3 regions of the Brevibacterium sp. K72 genome follow, and region 2 is predicted to be linked to each of the others. Evidence: riboswitches for the same ligand, from Rfam matches in the RefSeq annotation. Region 2 holds a riboswitch; each other region holds the start of a gene.
What was found. Region 2 has a riboswitch for thiamine pyrophosphate ahead of thiM (hydroxyethylthiazole kinase). Riboswitches for the same ligand answer to the same signal wherever they lie in the genome.

Region 1 (7,360 bases), 1.5 Mb from region 2:
GATGGCCCACAGCGCCGCTCGCCACCCGAAGGATGCACCGAGGACCGCTCCCGCCGGCACTCCGGCGATGAGGGCCAGGGTCGTCCCGGCGAGGACGACGCCGACGGCTCTCGCCTGGCGGTGCGGTTCGACGATGCGGACGATGAGGGCGAGCGCGACGGCGAGGAAGCCGGCGTTGGCGACGGCCGCGACGACGCGGGTGAGGAGCAGGAGCGGGAAGGAGTCGGTGAGCGCTCCGACGATGTGGGCTGCGACGAAGACGATGAGGAACGAGGTCAGTGCCGTCCGCGCGGAGAACCGGCGGGCGAGGATCGCCATGGCCGGGGCACCGAGGACCATGCCGAGCGCGAACGCCGTGGTGAGCAGTCCCGCCTCGGTGAGCGTGATGCCGAGGTCGGCGGCGATATCGGTGAGCAGCCCGGCGAGGACGAATTCGGAGGTGCCCTGCGCGAAGACGGCAAGGGCAAGGAAATAGAGCAGAGCAGGCATGAGCCGGCCTTTCGGATGAGCAGTGAATGGATTCTTCCGAAGGGCACTGCCGATGCCGGGCCTGTGTGCGGCTGAGACGTGCGCGCTGAGGTCTATCGGGCTATCGGCGTGCCGACAGCCCGGTCCTGGATGCTTCTGGTGTGCTCACGCTCTCAGGCTAACGATCCCGGCCGCGGACAGCAAAGCGTCGGGCGGTCACGGTGACCGCCCGACGCAGAGGTGAATGGTGCCGGGGTGGCTCAGCTGTGCGCCGGCTCAGCCCTGAGAGGTGGCTGCGCTGCCGCCGGAGCCCGAGCTTCCCGAACCGGAGCCGCTGCCCGCACCACCGGAACCGGAGCCCGAGCCTGAACCGCCGGAAGCGCTCGATCCGCTTCCGCTCCCACCGGAACCGCTGCCGCTCGATCCCGAGCCGTCGGAGCTGCTGCCGGAGCCGGACGTACCCGAATCGCTGCCGGAGGTGCTGCCCGACCCGTCCGAGGTGGTCGAGGAGTCCGAGCCCGAACTGCTCGATCCCGAGGTGTCCGAGGACGTCCCGCTCGTGTCGCTGCTCGAGTCCGTTCCCTGTTCGGTGCCCGTCTGGTCGCCCTGGGTGGTCGACGTCGAGCTCTGGTCGCTCTCACCGGTCGTCGACGAGCTGCTGTTGCTGCTGGTGTTGGCCTGCTCACCGTTCGCGCTGGAGTTCGACGAACCCGAACCGCCGTCGCTGCCGCCCTCGCGCGAAGTGTCGGATTCCCCGCCACCGGAGCCGCCCGTCACCGACTTCGAGATCTCTGAGGTGCCCGGAGAGATGTCGGCGTCGGTGAGGTTCTCGGCGATGACGACTCCGCCGAGGCCGATGCCGAAGGCCGCGACGCCGATCGCCACAGGGTAGAGGACGCGCTTGCGCTTGAGCTTCTGCCACCACGACTTCGGTTCGTCGTCGGTGTCTGTACCGGCCGCGGCCTCGGCGTCCGCTTCGGCCTCGTCGAGGTTGCCGAACGCGGTGTCGCTGCGATCGCCGTCGCCCACGGCTCCGTGGACGGCCGTCTCATCAGGGGCAGTGCCGCCGGTCGGCGAGGTCGTTCCGTAGACGGCGGTGGCGTCAGGGTTCGCGTCCGGGTTCGCGTCAGGGGTGCGCAGTTGGGGACCGGCGGCCGCGGCCGCCCCACCGAGGGCAGCTCCGCCTCCGGCAAGCGGCAGACCTGCACCCTTCTTCACCGCGGGGGCGAGCTTTGCGCCGACCTCCTTGACCGCTTCTTTGCCCTTCTCAAGGCTCTTGCTGTAGAGGCTCACGGCGACCGCAGTGACGATGCTCGCGATGCCTGCGCCGATGACGGTGCCGGCGACGCCGAGCTGTCCGCCGATGACCGATGACGTCGCTGCCGCACCGGCGCCGGCCAGCAGCTGGGTGGCCGACATCCCGTTCCCGGACTTCTCCTTCTTCTCGCCGTCCTGGTCCTCGCCGGTCTGAGCATCCTGTGCCACGGCGGGCGCGACAGCCGTGGACTCGGTATGCCCCGCAGCGGGCTGCGCTGCCGTCGGCTGTGCTGCCGCGGGCTGGGCATCATGACGAATGGGGTTGGGCGGCATGACCGGGGTCGTCGCCGGATGCGCCGCTGTCATCTCCTCGGTGATGAGCGGCAGCGTCTGTGACGGCTGGGTGCCGTGGGTCGGCTGGGCACCAGGGGTCGGTTGGGCACCAGGGGTCGGCTGCGGCATCGATCCCGCGGCGCCGTTCGCGCCTGCGGGATCGGACGAGTTGTGCGGGTCTCTCTGTTGCGACGCCAAAGTACCTCCCAGAACGTGTGTCAGCTCCCAGTATTCTCCGTGGAAGTCCAGAGACCCTGACCGGGCCCACCCGAGCCTGGGAGCCTCCTGGACGCCCGGCCGACGACTCCGCTGATGACCAGCAACGACGCCTCGACCTGTGACCGCCGGTACACCCGACTCGCACGTTTTCCTCAGGATTCGCTTCCGTGTGGGCGCGACCGGAGCCTCCCCCTCCTCAGCTCATCTCGATGACGCCGAGGCGGCCCGGCAGCTCCTCGGAACCGTCGAGTTCGAGGAGGGTGAACCGCCCCCATCCCTCGACCGGTTCGAGTGTGAGGACGAATCGTGGCCGCTCGGCGGGTGCGGGCAGCATCGTCAGGGCAGGGTGGTCGCCTTCGCGCTCGGTCATGAGGTTGATCGCGAAGCAGAACTCTCGCAGTTCGGTGAGAGCGACGTCGGCATCGCCGCTGAAACGCAGGGGACGCCCGGGGCCCGCCCGGTGGAGGGTGCCGTCGATCGACAGGACCACCTCGGCGGTGGGACAGAAGATCCGATCGAGTCCGGGCAGGGACGAGAACGGACCCGGACGATCGAGGCGGGCGATGCTCAGCCGCCACCGGCGGCGATCCGGGGTGAGGCGCGCGGATTCGTCGAGTGAGACGAGTTCGGTCGTCTCACCTGCGCCATTGGCCCACGGTCTCGGTGCGATGTCGTCGAACGACGCGATGAGGTCCATGCTCGCCATCGTAGACGCGGGCGCCGTCACGGCTGGCCCGCGCCGCCTCAGTCGGCCGGCACCGCCTCAGCTGACGCAGAGGCAGAACGGATGGCCGGCGGGGTCGAGGAAGACGCGGAAGGTCTCCCCCGGCTGCACCGCGGCCTTGCCGGCACCGAGTTCGATGACCTGTGCCTCTGCGGTGTCAAGGTCGTCGACCATGACGTCGATGTGCATCTGCTGCGGATGCTCCTGGCTGGGCCAGCTCGGGGCGTGGTAGTCCTCGACCTGCTGGAAGCAGATGGGCGGCCAGGAGTCGGATGTGATCTCAGCCCACGTGCCGTCGTCGTCGACGCGGACCTGCCAGTCGAGGAGGTCGCCGGAGAAGCGGGCGAGCTCACCAGCATCCGGAGCGTCGAGAACGATCACGGGCTGCTTTGCGATAGCCATAGCCTGAGTCTACGCCGGTGGACGGACGCGGTGAACGGCTTCGGCCGGGAATCCCCGGACCCGTAGGATTGTTGAGCAATACGTCCAGCGTTCCGACACGACATCGAGAGGCCTTCCATGAGCACCCAGCAGCTGCCCGTCGCCGACAGGCCCGCGGTCTACATCATCCACGACAACCCGGAGTGGATCACCCCCTTCGCCGAGGCGCTCGAGTCCCAGGGCGTCGACTACGTCGAATGGCTGCTGCCCGGAGCGACGATCGACCTGGCCGCCGAGCCGCCCGAGGCCCTCTTCTGGTCCCGCCTCTCCGCGTCCTCGCACACGCGCACCGACCCGCATGTCAAGGACTTCGGCCGGGCGGTGCTCGCGTGGCTCGAGGCCGCCGGTCGGACGGTCATCAACGGTTCCGACGTCTACGAGCTCGAGGTCAGCAAGATCCGCCAGCACCGTGAACTCGCAGCCCACGGCTTCGACGTCCCCAGGACCGCCGCCGCGTTCGGGAGCACCGCGATCACCGAGGCGGCTGCGGACTTCGCTCCCCCGTTCATCACCAAGCACAACCAGGGCGGCAAGGGCCTGGGCGTGCGCCGGTTCGACTCCCACGCCGACCTCGAGCAGGCGATCGCCGACTTCGGACCCGACGGCGCGGACGAGCCGATCGACGGCATCACCCTCATCCAGGAGTACCTGCAGCCGGCCGCACCGTTCATCACCCGCGCCGAGTTCATCGGCGGCCGGTTTCACTATGCCGTGAGAGTCGATGTCTCTGCCGGCTCGTTCGAACTCTGCCCCGCCGACGCGTGCGAGATCCTGACCGCTGGGACCGCCGGGGACCAGCGCACCGCCTCGGCGCCGGTCAGCCAGTTCACCCGGCGCGAGGAGATCACCGCACAGACCCCGCTCATCGGCCGACTCGAGGAACTGCTCCGCGACCTCGGCATCGACTTCGCCGGTGTCGAGTTCATCGAGACCACCGACGGCCGGCAGGTCGTCTACGACATCAACACGAACACGAACTACAACTCGGCCGTCGAGGAGGCCGAGCGTGCGGCCGGCCGGCAGCCCGCGGCAGCGCGCATCGCCGAGGAGTTGAGCCTGCGCCTCGGCGCGGTTGCGGGCATTCCCGTGCCCTGACCGGGCCTGATAGTCTCAGACCACCACAGGGGAGCGCCTGACCCGGCGCTGAGAGTGCGAAGGCAGACCCTTACACCTGATCCGGATGATGCCGGCGGAGGAAGTTGGAGGAGACGAATGATCACTGTGTCCCAGGGCGGCGCCGTCGAGGCGCTGCGCGACTCAGCGGACGAGGACTGGTCGGCCGCGGTCGGCCACCGGTTCGTCGAGGAGCTCTTCGCGGGCACCGTGCCTGACGACGTCATGGCGACCTACCTCGTCCAGGACTACCAGTTCTTCGAGGATTTTCTCGCGATGCTCGGCGCGTGCGTCGCGCATGCCGACCGGATCGAGGCGAAGCTCCGCTTCGCCCGGCAGCTGGGGTTCCTCGAAGCCGATGAGGATTCGTACTTCATCCGCGCCTTCGCCGAGGTAGGGGTGACCGAGGACGACTACGCCGACCCTGTCCTCCTCGCTCCGACAGAAGGCTTCCGCGAGGTCATGCGGACCGCCGTCGCCTCGGCGTCGTACCCGGATCTCCTCGTCGTCCTCGTCATCGCCGAATGGCTCTACCTCGACTGGGGTGAGCTCGAGCGGGAGATGCCCACCCGTGCCGTCCACGTCGGCTGGATCGACCTCCACCGCGGTGAGGACTTCTCCGCGTGGGTGCAGTTCCTCGTCGACGAACTCGAACGCGTCTTTCCCCGGGGTGATGACGCCGAGTCGGTCACGACCCGAAAGCGGCTGACCGCGCTGTGGGGGCGGGCCGTCGGGCTCGAGCGCGCGTTCTTCGATGAGGCGTACCGGGCTCAGCGTTCGTAGACCTCGGCGGCCGCGGTGAAGAGCAGCGAGATCCCGACCGCGCCCGCGTCGGGGGTGCCATGGCCGCGCCCGTCGACATAGCTCGCACGACCGCGCCTGGCCTGGAGTTCGGCCGTGGCCTGGGCGGCGTCGGCGGCCGTCTCGGCGGCCGAGGCGAATCCTCCGCTCAGCGCTGAGGCGGTCGGTTCGAGGACGTCGATGACCGTCCGGTCGCCGGGCTCGGCTCCGCCGACGCGGCGGATCGCCGCCGAGCCAGCCGCGGTCGCCTGCTCCCAGACGGTCCTCGGGTGCTCGTCGTCCCCAAGCTTCGCGTATCCGGCGTTGAGCTCCTGGAAGAGCAGGCCGAGCAGAGGCCCGCTCGTGCCGCCGACGCCGTTGAGGAAGGCACGTTCGGCGGCGGCGAATCCCGCCGCGTCGGCCTCCTCCATGAGTCGGGTCGCATGGCGGAGACCGCCGCGGAGGTTGTCGCCGAAGTCGCCGTCACCGGTGACCTGGTCGAGTCGCGTGAGGTGGCCGTGATGCTCTTCGGCGAGTTCGGCGAAGCGGATGACGACGGCGGTCTCGAGGTCGGTGCTGCGATCCTGTGCGCGGGTGCGCAGTGTGCCCACGTCGGTCTCGTCTGCGCCACCCTGGTCGGTAACGCGTTCGGCGATAGATGCGGTCGGTGTGCCGTCGGCGACGGGCGCGGGGAAGGCCGCAGTGCAGGTGGCGGCTTCCCACCAGTCCAACCACTGCGGCTGCATTCGGGTGAGCGTGATCGAGAAGCCGGTCATGTCGAGGGCGGTGACGTAGTCGCCGACGAGGGACGCCGCGACCTTCTCGCCCTTGGCTTCGAGGGCGCGGGTGACGGCGTCGAAGACGTTGAAGAGCTCGATCTGCGTGCTGGCACCGAGTCCGTTGACGAAGACGAGGAGGTCGCCGTCGGCGGGGTCGCCTGCGACGGCGGCGTGGACCTCGTCGACCATCCTCGCCACGAGTGCGTCGAAGTCCTCCCGGTCGATCGAGGAAGCGGCACGTTCACCGTGGATGCCGACCCCGTACTCGAGCGTTCCCTCGGCCAGATCGAAGGCGGGCCTCCCTGTGTGGGAGTCGGTCTGGGCGCGGGCGGCGACGGCGAGGCTGCGGGAACGGTCGGCCACTTCGGCGCCGAGGTCGGCGAGTTCGTCGAGCCCGAGCCCGGAGTCGGCGGCGGCACCGAGGATCTTCTCGACGACGACGGTCGCTCCGGTGCCCCGGCGGCCGGTCTCGGTCTCGTCGCTGTCGGTGGCGATGTCGTCGTCGACGATGACGGTGCGTGTCGGGATGCCCGCGGCCTGGAGGCGTTCGGCGGCGATGGCGAAGTTGATGACGTCGCCGGTGTAGTTCTTGACGATGTGGAGGACCCCGTCTGCTCCGGCGACGGCGCGCGAGGCGGAGTAGATCTGCGCGTTGTGCGGGGAGGCGAAGACCTCGCCGGGCACTGCCGCATCGAGCATGCCCTGCCCGACGAAACCGACGTGCATGGGCTCGTGGCCCGATCCGCCGCCGGAGACGAGGCCGACTCGGCGTTCAGGGGTCCGGGTGCGGGAGCGGACGAAGAGCGGGTCCTCGGTGAGGGCCACACGGTCCGAGTGGGCGCGGGCGAAGCCGCGCAGGGCACTGATGGTCGGGGTGGGCGAGACGAAGAACGCGCTCATGGAGATCCTTTCGCAGGTCAGCGTCGTGTGCCGGTCCGGTGGGCAGTCGACGGCCACCGGCTGTGCGGACGGTGCCATGCTATACCTGCCCGGCGGAGTGGCAGGGTGGCTGTTCACCTGCCGACCGTCGGCGGATCCGCCCGGCTCGTGGCACTATTGACCGATGAACGATTCCCCCGTCGACCACGATTCCGAATGGATCCCGTTCGGGCTGTTCCGCCCCGACATCATCGAATCCGTGCCGCCGAAGTTCTTCCCCACCATGGTGTGGGGATACTTCGAGACGGAGGATGAGGACGGCGAGACAGGGTGGATCGAACGGACCACCGAGGGCGCGTCGTATGCG
Region 2 (7,360 bases):
TCTCCTCACCCAAGGACGCGCAGAAGGCGGGGGTCGCCACGGTGTTCCAGGACCTCTCCCTGTGCGAGAACCTCGACGTGGTGGCGAACCTCTTCCTCGGCCACGAGGACACCCGGGCCGGCGTCCTCGACGAAGTCGCCATGGAGGCGAAGTCGTGGGAGCTGCTGCGCAGCCTCTCGGCGAAGATCCCCAGCGTCCGGGTGCCCATCGCCGCCCTCTCCGGTGGTCAGCGGCAGACAGTCGCGATCGCTAGGTCCCTCCTCGGCGAACCGTCGATCGTCATGCTCGACGAGCCGACCGCGGCCCTCGGAGTCGCCCAGACCGCCGAGGTGCTCAACCTCATCGAACGCCTCCGCGACCGCGACCTCGGCGTCCTCCTCGTCAGCCACAACATGGCCGACGTCCAAGCCGTGTGTGACCGCGTCCACGTCCTGCGCCTGGGCAAGGACGCCGGCGACTTCCCCGGTGATGAGCGCACCGACGTCCTCATCGCCGCCATCACGGGAGCCAACGACAACGTCGTCACCCAGCGGGCGGCACGCAGGGGTGAGCGCCGATGACCCGGAACTCGTTCATCACTGACGAACGGATCTCGCAGGAGGGGTTCGTCCGCACCTTCGTCCGGCGGATCAGGGAAGGCCAGCTCGGCTCGTTCCCGGTCATCCTCGCCCTCGTCATCATCGTCATCGTCTTCCAGTCGGCGAACAGCAACTTCATCTCCCCTGCCAACCTCGTCAACCTCTCCACGCAGGTCGCCTACCTCGCGATCCTCGCCCTCGGGATCAACCTCATCCTCCTCCTCGGCGAGATCGACCTCTCGCTCGCCCAGCTCGGCGGACTCTGCGCCTCCGTGCTCGGCGTCCTCGTCGTCCGCCAGGGAGTGCCCCCGCTCATCGCCCTGACGATCATGCTCCTCCTCGGCCTCGTCGTCGGTGCCATCCAGGGCTGGTTCTTCGCCGTCGTCGGCATTCCCGCCTTCGTCGTCACCCTCGCCGGTCTGCTCGCGTTCACCGGACTGACCCTGACGACGCTCGGCACGCAGAAGAACCTCTCGATGGCCGACACGTTCGCCTTCGATTTCGCGAGCTACTACTTCCCCGCGATGTGGGCGTACGTCTTCGGCGCGGTCGCGGTCATCGGTTTCGCCGCCGGGCTCATCCACTCGAAGCTGCGGCGGCACAACGCCGGACTCGACAGCGCGAGCTGGACGTCGGTGATCATCCGCATCGTCCTTCTCACCGCAGTCGTCTTCGGCTTCCTCATCCTCGTCAACCAGGACTTCGGGCTGGCGATGCCGTTCTTCCTCATGCTCGTCATCGCGATCGTCATCGACCTCGTGCTGCGGAAGACGAAGTACGGCCGATCGATCTACGCCGTCGGCGGCAAGGTCGAGGCCGCCCGGCGCGCCGGCATCCGGGTGACCTGGGTGCGCATCAGCGTGTTCATGACCGCCGGTGTCCTCGCCGCGCTCTTCGGCTTCGTCAAGGCCGGGGTGACGACGAACGCGGGATCGACGCTCGTCGGCACGCAGGACCTCCTCAACGCCATCGCGGCGGCCGTCATCGGCGGCACCTCGCTCTTCGGCGGGCGCGGATCGGCGTGGGCCGCTGTGCTCGGGGCGCTCGTCGTCGGAGCGATCAACAACGGCCTCTACCTCATCGGCTTCAACTCCGATGCGCAGCAGATCATCACCGCGCTCGTCCTCCTCACCGCCGTCGTCATCGACGCGATCAGCCGCCGCGGCCAGCGCTACGTCGGCAGAGGGTAGGCGTCGGAGGGTGGGCGACAGAGGTCTGACGGCTGCCGGTAGGCAGCTGGGTCGGTCGCCGAGGCGGAACTGAGTCACTTTTCGCCCGATCAGTCGGTTCAAGACCAGATCGATCGGACGAAAAGTGAATCATCGGGGCCGGGCGGCTGGATTGAAAGTGGGGTCGGGTGGGTTCGCGGCGGTGGGCCGTGCGGGCGCCGTCGTCGCCCCCTAGGTGTCGGTGATACAGTCGGGGGCAAATGACATGGGGTGCCCGGTGCGACTCGCGCAGGGCTGAGAGAACACCCATCGAACCTGATCTGGGCCATGCTAGCGAAGGGATCGTCATGACCGACATCGACCTGTCGTCGGCGCATGCGCGGCTGCGCGCGTCGAACCCGCTCATCCAATGCATCACGAACACGGTCGTGCAGCAGTTCAGCGCGAACGTGCTCCTCGCCGTCGGGGCGTCACCGGCGATGCTCGACCACGACGCCGATGCCGCGCAGTTCGCCCACCTCGCCGGCGGTCTGCTCGTCAACTTCGGCACAGCGACGAACCAGCAGTTCCTCGCCGCCGACGCCGCCGTCGACGCCGTCACCGAGGATGCCAAACCCTGGGTGCTCGACCCCGTGAGCATCGGCGCTGCCGACCACCGCACCACCCGGATCCGCCGCGCCGCGGCCGCCCACCCGACCGCGATCCGCGGCAACGCCTCGGAGATCGCGGCACTGGCCGGAGCCGGAGCGGGCGGGCGCGGGGTCGAGTCCACCGACGAGGTCGACGCCGTGCTCCCGGCCGCCGCCGAGCTCGCCCGCACGACCGGCGCCATCGTCGCCGTTTCCGGTGCCCGGGACGCCATCGTCGCCCACATCGACGGGGCCGACCACATCGCCCGCGTCGACGGGGGACACTCATTCATGCCGCTCGTCATCGGCACCGGCTGCTCACTCGGCGCCGTGACCGCCGCCTACCTCGCCGCCGTCCCGCCGGCGGGGACGAGTTCGCAGGCGGGCCCGGCAGGATCGGCCGCGTTCGAGCGCTTCACCGCAGTCGTCGCCGCCCACGCCCACTTCGCCGTCGCCGGAGAGGCCGCCGCCACCGGGGCCCTCGGCCCCGGCACCTACTCGGTGCACTTCCTCGACGCGCTCTTCACCACCGACGACGAACGGATCGGCCGCGCCCGGGTCGAGGTGACCACAGTATGAGCGGGGATCGGCTCGCGGGCATCGACACCCGCCTCTATCTCGTCACCGATACCGCGCAGTGCGCCGGGGCGGGTCGAACCGTCGCCGAGACCGTGCGCGCGGCCGTGACCGGGGGAGCCGGTGTCGTCCAGGTCCGCGACAAGGACATCGACGACGCCGAATTCCTCGTCCTCACCCGTGAGGTCATCACCGCCGTCACCGAGGCGACCGCCGGGACCGACCGCCGCGTTCCCGTCTTCCTCAACGACCGGGTCGCCGTCGCCCGCCGCCTCCTCGACGAGGGCAGCGACGTCCACATCCACGTCGGCCAGACCGACACCCCCGTCGCCGAGGTGCGCGACCTCCTCGGCGACGGCCCCCTCGTCGGCCTCTCCGCCGCCGAACCCGAGGAGTTCGCCACGGCCCAGGAGACCGGCGGCGTCGACCTTGTCGGCATCGGACCGGTCTTCGACACGACGACGAAGACCGACGCCCCGGCCGGGATCGGTCCCGACCGCCTTGGCGAACTCACCGCCTCGGCGGGGATCCCCGCGGTCGCGATCGGCGGCATCGACGCCGAGCGCGCGCACGAACTGCGGGGACGAGGACTCGTCGGCATCTGCGTCGTCTCCGCGATCTGCCGCGCCGAGGATCCCGAGCAGGCGGCCGCGGACCTCCTCGACGCCTTCGGCGACGGCACCCGAAAGGACGGGGAACAGGCATGAGCGAGCGACCACCGATCGCGCTGTCGATCGCCGGCACCGACCCGAGCGGCGGGGCGGGAATCCACGCCGACCTCAAGACGTTCACCGCCCTCGGCGTGCTCGGGACGACGGCGATCACCGCCCTCGTCGCGCAGAACACCCACGGGGTGTCCCGCGTCTACCCGATCGACGAGGACTTCGTCACCGATGAGCTCGACAGCGTGCTGAATGACATGCCCGTCGACGCGACGAAGACGGGCATGCTCGGATCCCGGTCGCTCGTCGACCTCGTCGTCGACCGGGCAGCGACCTCCGACTTCGGGTTCTTCACCGTCGACCCCGTCATGGTCGCGACCTCCGGACACCGCCTCCTCGAGGTCGATGCCGTCGACGCCGTGCGCACGCGCCTGCTCCCGGCCGCCGACCTCATCACCCCGAACCTCCCCGAGGCGGCCCTCCTCCTCGGCGACGACGTGCCCGAGGCGACGACCCCTGAGCAGATGCGCGACCAGGCCAGGGAGCTCGTCGCGCGCGGCACGCGCGCCGTCCTCCTCAAGGGCGGGCACGCCGCAGACGGCGAGGTCGCCGACATCCTCGTCACCGCCGACGGGGAGGTCACCGAGTTCGCCCACCCTCGGATCGCGACCCCGAACACGCACGGGACCGGGTGCACGCTCTCGGCTGCGATCACCGCCGAGGCGGCCGTCCTCCGGCGGGCCAACGGCGGGAAGACGCTGGCCTCTGAGGACATGCGGCAGGCAGTCGAACGGGGACTCGACTTCCTTGCCCGGGCGCTCGCCTCGGCGGCGGACTGGAAGGTCAGCCTCGACCCCGCGGGCGCCCACGGACCGGTCGACCATCAGGTCGACATCGTCCGCCGCTGACCCCGCCCGAGCACCGTACCCGGAGCGCTTCACCATCGCAGCACCGCGGCGCCCCGGACCCGACCCGATCGACGACGATTCGACCCAAGGAGACACGTATGACGACGACCTTCGCCGCCGGCCCGCAGACCACCGAACTCTGGGACCACGTCCGCCCGATCATCGAGGCGATCGAGGCGCTGCCGTTCCTCAGCCAGCTCGCCGAGGGCAGCCTCGATCCTCTTGCGTTCACGAACTACATCACTCAGGACAGCATCTACCTCAGCGGATATGCGAAGGCGATGTCCTTCCTCGCCGGGAAGACGACGGACCGGGACGAGTCCCGGTTCTGGTCCACCTCGGCGGCGGAGGCGATCACCGTCGAGGAGGAGATGCACGCCCAACTGCTCTCCGATGCCCGCCTCGGGCAGGCGCACTCCCAGCTCGAGGCCGAGGACCGGGTGGGTCCGTCGCCGACGACGCTCGGATACGTCTCGTTCCTCGTCGCCACGGCCGCGACCCGGTCCTACGGTGAGGGCGTCGCGGGAGTGCTGCCCTGCTTCTGGGTGTACGCGCACATGGGCAAGGTGCTCATCGAGCGCGCCGGAGAGATGGACGAGAACCACCCGTATCGGACGTGGGTGCAGACTTACGACGCCCCGGAGTTCGACGAGTCGACGCGGAAGGCCGTCGAGATCCTCGAACGCGAACTCGACCGGGCGCCAGCCGATGAGGCGGCGCGGATGCGGGCCGCGTTCGAACGCGCGTGCGTCTACGAACTCCACTTCTGGGCCTCGGCGCACGCGTTGCAGGACTGGGACGCGGGCGTCTTCGCGGTGCCCGCGGCCGAACCTGTGCGGTGAGCGCCGACACTGCGCGGAGGGCGGCCTCCGCGCAGACGGCGACCCCTCCGCTGCGGCGGCGCAGTGACCTCCTCCGCGGTGGCCCGGTGACCTCCGCTAAGCGCGGCCCTCGCGGCGGTCGTCGACGATCATGGTCAGCGGGGCGAACTGTCCGAGAGCCATCCAGCCCCGGCACAGTGTCGTCCAGAGGATGACGCGATCGACCTGGGACAGGGGGACACGGTCGTGCCGCGGACACGTGAGGCGCCCGAGGGCGAAGACGATCGCCGCAAAGCCGGCACCGATGATGGTGATGATCAGCAGATCCATGACGAAACCCCCTCGCAGCCGCAGTGGAACCCTGGATTCCAGTGTCTCTCCGAAGTGGCGCTGTGGAAAGGGGCCAATCGCACATCAGTGGCCTCTTCGCGTCGCAGTGAGGGCGAGGCGGCAGGGCTGGCGCGACCCGAACGGGCTGAGGCCTACGAATACGCGAGGCTGAGCCGGTTCGCCGCCTCGACGACCGCCGCTGCAGCAGCCGAGCCCTGCTCGGCGGTGATCGCAGACGGGAACGTGAAGCGCACGCTCGTCTTCGCGACCTCGGCGTCGATGCCGAGAGCGAGGAGCACATGCGAGGGCCCATCGGAGCCGACCGCGCACGCCGATCCGCTCGAGGCCGTGACCCCGAGGCGTTCGAGTTCGAGGAGCACGGCCTCCCCGCTCGTGCGGGAGAAGCAGAACGACGCATGGTTCGGGGTCCGCGACTCAGCACTGCCGGTGAGGAGTGCCCCGTCGACGGAGCGGAGCACCTCGGCGATGAAGTCGTCACGGATGCCGGCCACCCGGGCGGCCGCCTCGGCGCGTTCGGACTCCGCGAGCTCAAGCGCGGTGGCGAACGCGACGGCGAGGGCGACGTTCTCCGTCCCCGACCGCCTCCCCGACTCCTGTCCGCCGCCGTGGATGATCGGCTCGAGGGGGATGCGGGCGCGGATCGCCGCGACTCCGATGCCCTTCGGCGCACCGACCTTGTGCCCGGCCAGCGTGATCGCATCGACGCTGAGGCCCGCCAGCGGCAGCCATCCCGCGGCCTGCACGGCATCGGTGTGGACGTGCGCGCCGGCGGCATGGACGACCTCGCTCAGTGCCGCGATGTCGGCGACCGTGCCGATCTCGTTGTTCGCATAGCCGAGGCTGACGACCGCGGTGTCCTCCCGCAGGACCGCCCGCAGGGCCTCCGGAGTGATCGTCCCGTCGGGGTCGACCTCGACATACGCGACATCGAACCCGTGGCGTCGGGCAAGGAAGTCCGCCGAGGCGAGCACGGCCTCATGCTCGAGCGGAGAGGTGACGAGGTGCCGGCGTCCGGGATCCGTCCTCGCCGAGGCGGTGGCGTCGGGAAGCCCGCCGAGCGCCATCCCGGTGACCGCGAGGTTCGCCGCCTCCGTGCCGCCACCGGTGAAGACGATGTCTGTGCTCCGCATCCCGAGCACCCGCGCCACCCGGGCCCGCGCATCCTCGAGCGCCTCCGCGGACGCGCGCCCGAATTCGTGGTGGCTCGACGGGTTCCCGAACGCCCCGCTCAGGTACGGCCAGGCCGCTTCGAGCGCCTCCCGACGCACGGGTGCGCTCGAGGCGGTGTCGAGGTAGAGCGGGCCCATTTCAGTCCGCCGCCGGTCGGATCTCTGCCGCAGCGGTGTCGCCGTGAGCATCGCCTGACGCGTCGGCACCGCCCTGGTGAACGTGTTCACCGACAGCCGTGACCGCGCCGCCTGCCGGGTGCGACCGCTCGGTCGCCTCCGACAGCACGAGATCGAGTCCGAGGTCGATCGCCCGGACGCTGTGGGTGAGCGCCCCGGAGGAGATGACGTCGACGCCGGTGTCGGCGATCTCCGCGACGGTCTCAAGGCTGACGTTGCCGCTCGCCTCGATGATCGCTCGGTCCCCGATGAGCGCGACCCCGCGCCGCAGGTCGGCCAGGGAGAAGTTGTCGAGCATGATGATGTCGGCGCCTCCGTCG
Region 3 (7,360 bases), 1.4 Mb from region 2:
TGCCGAGGCGTTCGAGGAGGGCGAAGACCGAGTCCCTGGCGTCAGCGTCGAAACGGCGGATCGCCACGGTCGTCAGCTCCGTCGCCGAGGCGGTCAGTGCGTTCTCGAGGATGCTCAGGGTGCTCGCCCCTCCGGTGCCCATGACGAGGTGGGAGTCGAAGGTCGCTCCGTCGATCGTCCAGCTCATCTCAGCCTCCCTGCACAGCGGTGACGATGTCGACGGTCTGGCCGTCGACGATGGCGAACTCGGCCCAGAGTCCACGGCGGATGACCTCACCGTCGACGGCGAGGGCCACCCCGAGACGGCCTCCGTCGACGGGAGTCCCGTCCGTCGCGAGCTGCCTGCCGGTGACGTGCTCGACGAGCGAGCGGGCCGTGGTGCCTGAGGCGAGCTCGCTGCTCTCCCCGTTGAGTGTGATGGTCATGGTTCCTTCCTTGCTGTGGTCATCGCCGCCACGAGGCGCGGAGACGGGCTCTCGTTCGACTGTGCGGCTTCGGAGAAGCGGCGGGGAGCAAGGGCCGCGGGCGCCCCTGCGGGCAGCCACGGGGAGTCCGAGCCGCAGACGAGGTCGGCGCCGAAGCGGGCCCCGAGCGGGGTGAGGAGGACCCCGTGGCGGAAGTACCCAGTGGAGACGACGCAGCCGGGATCCGTGCGCCCGACGAACGGGAGATCGTCGGGGGAACCAGGCCGGGCACGGGCAGTGATCTCGGTGACCTCCGCGTCGAGGATCCCGGGCACGAGCCTTTCGGCGTCGTGGAGGAGACGGTGGACGCCCTCGGCGAGCACCCCGGGGCGACCGTCCTCCCGGGACGTGGCGCCGAGGACGAGCTCCCCGTCGGGACGGGGGACGATGTAGACGGGCCGACCGGCGACGAGTCCGCGGATGGTGCGGGTGAGCAGCGGTGGCGCGCTCGGGTCGGTGCGCAGCCGGATGATGTCGCCGTGGACGGCGCGCAGCGGCAGGTCGGGGGTGCCTGCGATCGATCCCGCCGCTTCTCCGGCGGCGAGGACGATCTGGTCGGCCGCGAGGCTGCGCCCATCGGCGAGGGTGACACCGATTGTTCGGCCGCTGACGCGGACGAGTCCGGTCGCCTCCTCACGGACGATGTCGTCGTCGAGGAGCGAGAGCAGGGCGCCGGTGATCCGTCGTGGGTCGATCGCATGGTCGCCGGGGATGCGCACCGCCCCGCTCACCCCCGGCGAGAGCGCAGGCTCGAGATCACGGGCCCGCGACCCGGTGATGAGCTCTACCTCGGACCCCGCCTCGGTCTGCAGAGCGCGCAGGTCCCGCAGGGTCGCGAGGTCCGCCCTGTCTCCGGCGCACACGAGGGTCTCGGTTCTCGTCTCGCCGAGGTCGTGCCCGGTCTCGGCGGTGAGTCGCGAGGCGAAGTCGGGGTAGAGATCGGCAGAGGTGCGCATGAGGGGGAAGAGCGGGGACTGGCCCCATGCGATCTCCGCGGCCGGGGCGATCATGCCGGCGGCGGCATACGAGGCCCCTTCGCCGGGTGCGGGGTCGATGAGCGTGACCGACGCTCCCCGGCCACGCAGTTCCCATGCTGTGGCGAGCCCGATGATCCCGGCCCCGACGACGATGACGTGCACTGTATTCTCCCTCCGGCGGCATGACCCGCATCAGGTGCGGCGGTCGGCACGAAGCCCTCTCAGCCTCCCAGCGAGGCTCCCGCGAACTCCTCTACTCTAGGAGCATGGTTCCCGCGATGACAACGTCCTCCGCCCAGCGAGACACGCAGACCACGACTCGAACCGCGCGTCGGCGCTCGCTCGAGGAGGCCCGCCTCTACCTCTGCACCGATGCCAGAACCAAGCAGGGCGATCTCGCCGCGTTCCTCGACGCCGCATACGCCGGGGGCGTCGACATCATCCAGCTGCGCGACAAGAGCCTGGAGGCACGAGAGGAGATCGCCGCCCTCGAGGTCCTCCGGGACGCCGCCCGCCGCCATGGCAGGCTCTTCTCCGTCAACGACCGTGCCGACGTCGCCCTCCTCGTCGGCGCCGACGTCTTCCACGTCGGACAGGGTGACCTCACGAGCGGCCAGGCCCGTGCCGTGCTCGGACCCGACGTCCTCCTCGGCCGCTCGACCCACTCGATCGACCAGGCGCTCGCCGCCGACGCCGACCCCGACATCGACTACCTCTGCCTCGGGCCCGTGTGGGAGACCCCGACGAAACCCGGGCGACCGGCCGTCGGCCTCGAGCCCCTGCGGGAGATCACCGGACGGGTGAACACCCCCTGGTTCGCGATCGGCGGCATCGCCGCCGGTGAGCGGCTCGACGCGGTGCGCGAAGCCGGAGCCGAGCGCATCGTCGTCGTCCGCGCCGTCACCGAGGCCGATGATCCCGCCGCAGCGGCAGCGACCCTGAAGGGAGAGCTGTGAGGATCCTCATCGCCGGAGCCGGGGCCACCGGGGGAGCGTTCGGCACCCGCCTCGTCGAAGCCGGACGTGACGTCACCTTCCTCGTCCGACCCGAGCGCGCCGAGGCGCTGCGCGCATCGGGGCTGCGCTTCATCGGCCCCGACGAGGACAGGACGAACCCGGTGGCCGTGACGACCGCCGAGGAGCTCGCAGCGAACCCGATCCCTGCGGACCTCGTCCTCATCGCCGTCAAGGCCGGCGGCCTCGACCAGGTCATCGACGACATTCGCCCGGCGATCGGGCCGGACACGCTCATCATTCCGTTCCTCAACGGCATGGCCCATATCGACCGCCTGGACAGGGAGTTCCCCGGGCAGGTGCTCGGGGGCCTCGTGAAGATCATCGGCACGATGCGCGGATACGACGTTGTGCAGATGACGGACATGGCGACGATGACGATCGGCCGCCTCGGCGGGGGAGAGGTGCCTTCCGGGATCGTCGAGGCCCTCGACGTCCCCGGCTTCCGCCTCCAGGTCATCGATGCCATCGATGACGCACTCTGGGAGAAGTGGGTCTTCATCGCCGCAGCCGGCGTGGTCACGTGCCTCTTCCGGGCGCCCGTCGGGGCGATCATGGCCGCCGGCGGCGAACCCCACGTCGTCGCGATCGTCGACGAGCTCGAAGCCGTGGCGATGGGCGCCGGACACCCGATCTCGGCGCGCTCCCGCGCGGTGACGCTCTCGATGCTCACCGCCGAGGGCTCCTCATTCACCTCATCGCTCTATCGCGACGTCACCGCCGGACTGCCCAACGAGACCGAGCACATCCTCGGCAGCCTCGCGGCGACCGCGGCGGGACTCGGGGTCGCGACCCCGCTGCTCGACCTCACTCTCGTGCAGCTGCGAGCAGGCGAGATCGACCGGGCGGGATGACCGGAGAGGGGTCTGCAGCCTGGCCACGGTTTCGGAAGCCCGCGCGCACCGGCCGCCGCCTGCGCGGAGACGATGGGCCGCCTCGGCGAGACCGGAGAGCACGAGGGCGAGCGATGTTTCCAGGCTCAGCCGGCCGGCTTGACCGCCCGCACGATCGCCGAGTGCATGCCGTCGGCGACCTCACGCGTGAAGTCGACCGCGACGTCGACGAATCCGACAGCGCGAAGACCGTCGACATACTCCGTTCGTGACAGGGCCCCGGCGATGCAGCCGACATGCGACCCGCGCTCACTGCGCTCCTGCGGGCTGAGACGGTCTTCGGAGACGACATCGGAGACTCCTATGCGCCCGCCCGGAGCGAGCACGCGGAACATCTCGCTGAGCACGGAGTGCTTGTCCGTGGAGAGGTTGATAACGCAGTTGGAGATGACGACGTCGACGGCGGCGTCCGGGAGCGGGACGGCTTCGATCGTGCCTTTGAGGAACTCGACGTTCGTCAGGCCCGACTTCGCCCGGTTCTCCTCGGCGAGAGCGAGCATCTCATCGGTCATGTCCACCCCGTAGGCGAATCCGGTGGCACCGACCCGGCGGGCGGAGAGGAGGACGTCGAGACCACCGCCCGAACCGAGATCGAGCACCCGTTCGCCATCCCTGAGCTCGGCGACGTCGGTGGGGTTGCCGCAGCCGAGACTCGCCTCGACGGCGCCGACGGGCATGCCCCCGACCGTCGTCGCGTCATAGAGTCCGGCACCGAATCCGCGCGGGGATTCGGGACAGCAGTCCGCGCTGCCGTCCTCGCGGAGCAGCTCATCGTTGCCCACTCCGGATGCGGAGGCCGTCGCCGCCTCCGCATAACGCGCCCGCACTGCTTCGCGGACCTGGTCGTCGTCAGCCATAGCGCTTCCTCTCCGTCGCTTCCTCGTCACCGGTGTGAGATCGATCCTGGTCGTCTCCCCAGCACGTGTCAACGCCGCTGTCCGCCCCCAGCCGTTTCGGCTGCGGCACCCTCGTCGCCGACGGCATGTGAGTAGAATGGCCGGGGCCTGCAACCGGGTCCGACAGCAACGAGCAGGGGACAGGATGACTCAGGCGGACACCTCGGCGACGGAGACCCGCGAACTCAAGCGGGGACTGCACACGAGGCACCTGCAGATGATCGCGATCGGTGGTGCCATCGGCACCGGCCTCTTCCTCGGTTCGGGCGGAACGATCTCTCAGGCCGGTCCCGGAGGCGCGCTGCTCGCCTACGCCGCGATCGGCGTCATGGTCCTCTTCGTCATGCAGTCCCTCGGGGAGCTCTCCACCCACCTGCCCGTCGCGGGTTCCTTCCACACGTACGGGTCGAAGTACATCAGCCCCTCCTTCGGCTTCGCCATGGGGTGGAACTACTGGTTCAACTGGGCGATCACGCTCGCCGCCGAGCTCGTCGCCGCCGGGGTGATCATGTCGTTCTGGCTGCCCGACGTGCCCTCGTGGATCTGGGCCGCGGTCTTCCTCGCCCTGCTCACCGGGCTCAACTTCCTCTCCGCCCGTGCCTTCGGCGAGGGCGAGTTCTGGTTCTCCGCGATCAAGGTCACCGCCGTCCTCGTCTTCCTCGTCCTCGGCGTGCTCATGATCGCAGGCATCCTCGGCGGACCCTCCCCGGGCTTCTCGAACTGGACGACCGGCGAGGCTCCGTTCGCGGGGGGATGGATGTCGATCATCGCCGTGTTCATGATCGCCGGCTTCTCCTTCCAGGGCACCGAACTCGTCGGCGTCGCCGCCGGAGAGTCGAAGGATCCGCGCCGGGACATGCCGCGAGCGATCCGCACGGTGTTCTGGCGGATCATGCTCTTCTACATCGGCGCGATCGTCGTCATCGGGTTCCTCCTGCCCTACACCGACCCGTCCCTGCTCGCCTCGGCCGACAATGAGGACATCACCGCCTCACCCTTCACCCTCGTCTTCGAACGTGCAGGCATCGCCGTGGCCGCAAGCGTGATGAACGCCGTCATCCTCACCGCGATCCTCTCTGCCGGCAACTCCGGTCTCTACGCGTCGACCCGCATGCTCTACGCGATGGCGAAGGAGGGCACCGCACCGAGGCTGTTCGCCCGCCTCAACGAGCGCGGGGTGCCTGTCATGGCGCTCTTCGCGACCGCCTTCGTCGGACTCTTCGGATTCCTCACCGAGGTGATGGGCGACGGGGCGGCGTACACGTGGCTCATCAACGTCTCCGGGCTCTCCGGATTCATCGTCTGGATCGGCATCGCGTGGTGCCACTTCCGCTTCCGCCGCGCCTACGTCCACCAGGGGCACGATGTCGAGAACCTTCCGTACCGGGCGCCCCTGTTCCCGATCGGGCCGATCATCGCCCTCGTCATGCTCATCGTCGTCGTCGCCGGACAGAACATCGAAGCCGTCGCCGACGGCCGTGTCCTCGAAGTCGCCTCGGCGTACATCGGGCTGCCGATCTTCCTCCTCGTCTGGGGACTCCACCGCCTCATCACCGGCCCCAGATCCCGATTCATCAGCCTCAAGGACGTCGACGTCGACGGACTCGAGATCACTCCGAAGGCCTGATCGCGCGCCTGCCGCGCGCACGATTCTGGGAACCCGCCCTCCTCGATTAAGCTAGGCTCACCTAAGACCAAGCTCGGCTGTGAGAAAGAGACCCATGCGCAGATTCCTCGCCCCCATCCTTGCCTCGGCACTGCTGCTGACCGCCTGCTCGGGCGGCGGCAGCACCCCGGAGGAGACCGCCGGCGGTGCCACGGTGGACACGAAGTTCGGCGCGGTCGAGGTCCCGGCCGACCCGCAGCGCGTCGTCGCTCTCGGGTGGGGCGACGCGGAGACCGCTCTTGCCCTCGGCGTCCAGCCGGTCGGTGCCTCCGACTGGGTCGAGTTCGGCGGGTCGGGAGTCGGCCCGTGGGCGGCCGACCTCTACACCACGCCCCCGGAGATCATCGCCACCATGGAACCCGACTACGAGGCGATCGCGGCACTCGACCCCGACGTCATCCTCGACGTCAAGAGCTCAGGGGAGCAGGAGCGCTACGACCGCCTCTCCGAGATCGCTCCGACCGTGGGCCCGCCCGAGGGCGGGGACAACTACCTCACCTCGATGGACGAGCAGGTGACGATGATCTCCGAGGCACTCGGCAAGGAGGACGAGGGGAAGAAGCAGCTCGAGGACCTCGAGGCGCAGTTCGCCGCCGCACGTGAGGCCAACCCCGAGTACGAAGGCAAGACCGTAACCGTGGCGGCGAAGACCTCGGAGGGCTGGGGCGCCTATGTCAAGGGCACCGAGCGCGTCCAGTTCATGGAGAACCTCGGCTTCGAGCAGTCACCGAAGATCGACGCGCTCAAGGCCGAGGGGTTCAGCGCTCCCGTCTCGGAGGAGAAGCTCGACGAACTCGATGCCGATCTCCTCATCGCCTTCCCCATCTACGTCCCCGACACGGAGATCACCGACGATCCCGGCTTCCAGCGGATCCCCGCGGTCGCGGACGGACGCTCCGTGGTCCTCACCGAGAAGGACGACGACCTGCGCAAGGCGTTCTCGCTCAACTCCGTGCTCTCGGCCCGATATGCAGTCGAGAAGATGCCCGAGCTCATCGCACCGGCCGTCAAGTAGCCGGCGGCCGCAGCGCCGGACTCAGCCGGGTTCGGCGCTCACCGCTGGGTTTCCGCTCACCGCTGCGCTGCGCTGAGCGGCGCACAGCGCTCACCGCTGCGCTGCGCGTTCGGCCCGCCACGCGTCGAGTCCGACGTCGATGATCCGGGCGTGCCGGATGCGCGGCAGCGCGGCGATCGAGATCCACTCCGCCCGGTCCGTCGTCCCGTCGATCTCCAGGGTTCCCAGGGTCCCGCCGACCACCTCGGCGAGGTAGACGACCCGCACCCCCTTGAACGGCCGCCCGCTGCCGCGGCGCTTCTCGGTGAAGCTGTGGGTGGTCAGCGGGCGGATGAGTTCGGCGTCGAACCCGGTCTCCTCGCGGATCTCGCGGACCGTGCCCTCCTCGATGCTCTCGTCGTAGTCGATGCCTCCGCCGGGCAGAGTCCACAGCGCC

Region 1: linked by a shared signal. The riboswitch ahead of ACQ1RG_RS07250 (TenA family protein) and the one ahead of thiM (hydroxyethylthiazole kinase) in region 2 are both predicted to bind thiamine pyrophosphate.
Region 3: linked by a shared signal. The riboswitch ahead of thiO (glycine oxidase ThiO) and the one ahead of thiM (hydroxyethylthiazole kinase) in region 2 are both predicted to bind thiamine pyrophosphate.

What each region holds. Positions count from the first base shown of each region.
Region 1 covers NZ_CP191582.1:1,647,834-1,655,193, reverse strand. The annotation lists gene ACQ1RG_RS07275 (MFS transporter) at 1-489, opposite strand, end outside; gene ACQ1RG_RS07270 (hypothetical protein) at 745-2,256, opposite strand; gene ACQ1RG_RS07265 (HutD family protein) at 2,474-2,974, opposite strand; gene ACQ1RG_RS07260 (VOC family protein) at 3,041-3,403, opposite strand; gene ACQ1RG_RS07255 (ATP-grasp domain-containing protein) at 3,521-4,537, shown strand; TPP riboswitch at 4,555-4,657, shown strand; gene ACQ1RG_RS07250 (TenA family protein) at 4,655-5,338, shown strand; gene ACQ1RG_RS07245 (dihydroxyacetone kinase subunit DhaK) at 5,326-7,014, opposite strand; gene ACQ1RG_RS07240 (hypothetical protein) at 7,178-7,360, shown strand, end outside.
Region 2 covers NZ_CP191582.1:105,635-112,994, reverse strand. The annotation lists gene ACQ1RG_RS00565 (ATP-binding cassette domain-containing protein) at 1-560, shown strand, start outside; gene ACQ1RG_RS00560 (sugar ABC transporter permease) at 557-1,768, shown strand; TPP riboswitch at 2,004-2,107, shown strand; gene thiM (hydroxyethylthiazole kinase) at 2,095-2,955, shown strand; gene thiE (thiamine phosphate synthase) at 2,952-3,659, shown strand; gene thiD (bifunctional hydroxymethylpyrimidine kinase/phosphomethylpyrimidine kinase) at 3,656-4,522, shown strand; gene ACQ1RG_RS00540 (TenA family protein) at 4,621-5,364, shown strand; gene ACQ1RG_RS00535 (hypothetical protein) at 5,461-5,673, opposite strand; gene ACQ1RG_RS00530 (cysteine desulfurase family protein) at 5,826-7,001, opposite strand; gene nadC (carboxylating nicotinate-nucleotide diphosphorylase) at 7,003-7,360, opposite strand, start outside.
Region 3 covers NZ_CP191582.1:2,495,775-2,503,134, forward strand. The annotation lists gene ACQ1RG_RS11155 (thiazole synthase) at 1-187, opposite strand, end outside; gene thiS (sulfur carrier protein ThiS) at 189-425, opposite strand; gene thiO (glycine oxidase ThiO) at 422-1,603, opposite strand; TPP riboswitch at 1,594-1,696, opposite strand; gene thiE (thiamine phosphate synthase) at 1,720-2,397, shown strand; gene ACQ1RG_RS11175 (ketopantoate reductase family protein) at 2,394-3,308, shown strand; gene arsM (arsenite methyltransferase) at 3,434-4,204, opposite strand; gene ACQ1RG_RS11185 (amino acid permease) at 4,389-5,870, shown strand; gene ACQ1RG_RS11190 (iron-siderophore ABC transporter substrate-binding protein) at 5,965-6,924, shown strand; gene ACQ1RG_RS11195 (NUDIX hydrolase) at 7,015-7,360, opposite strand, start outside.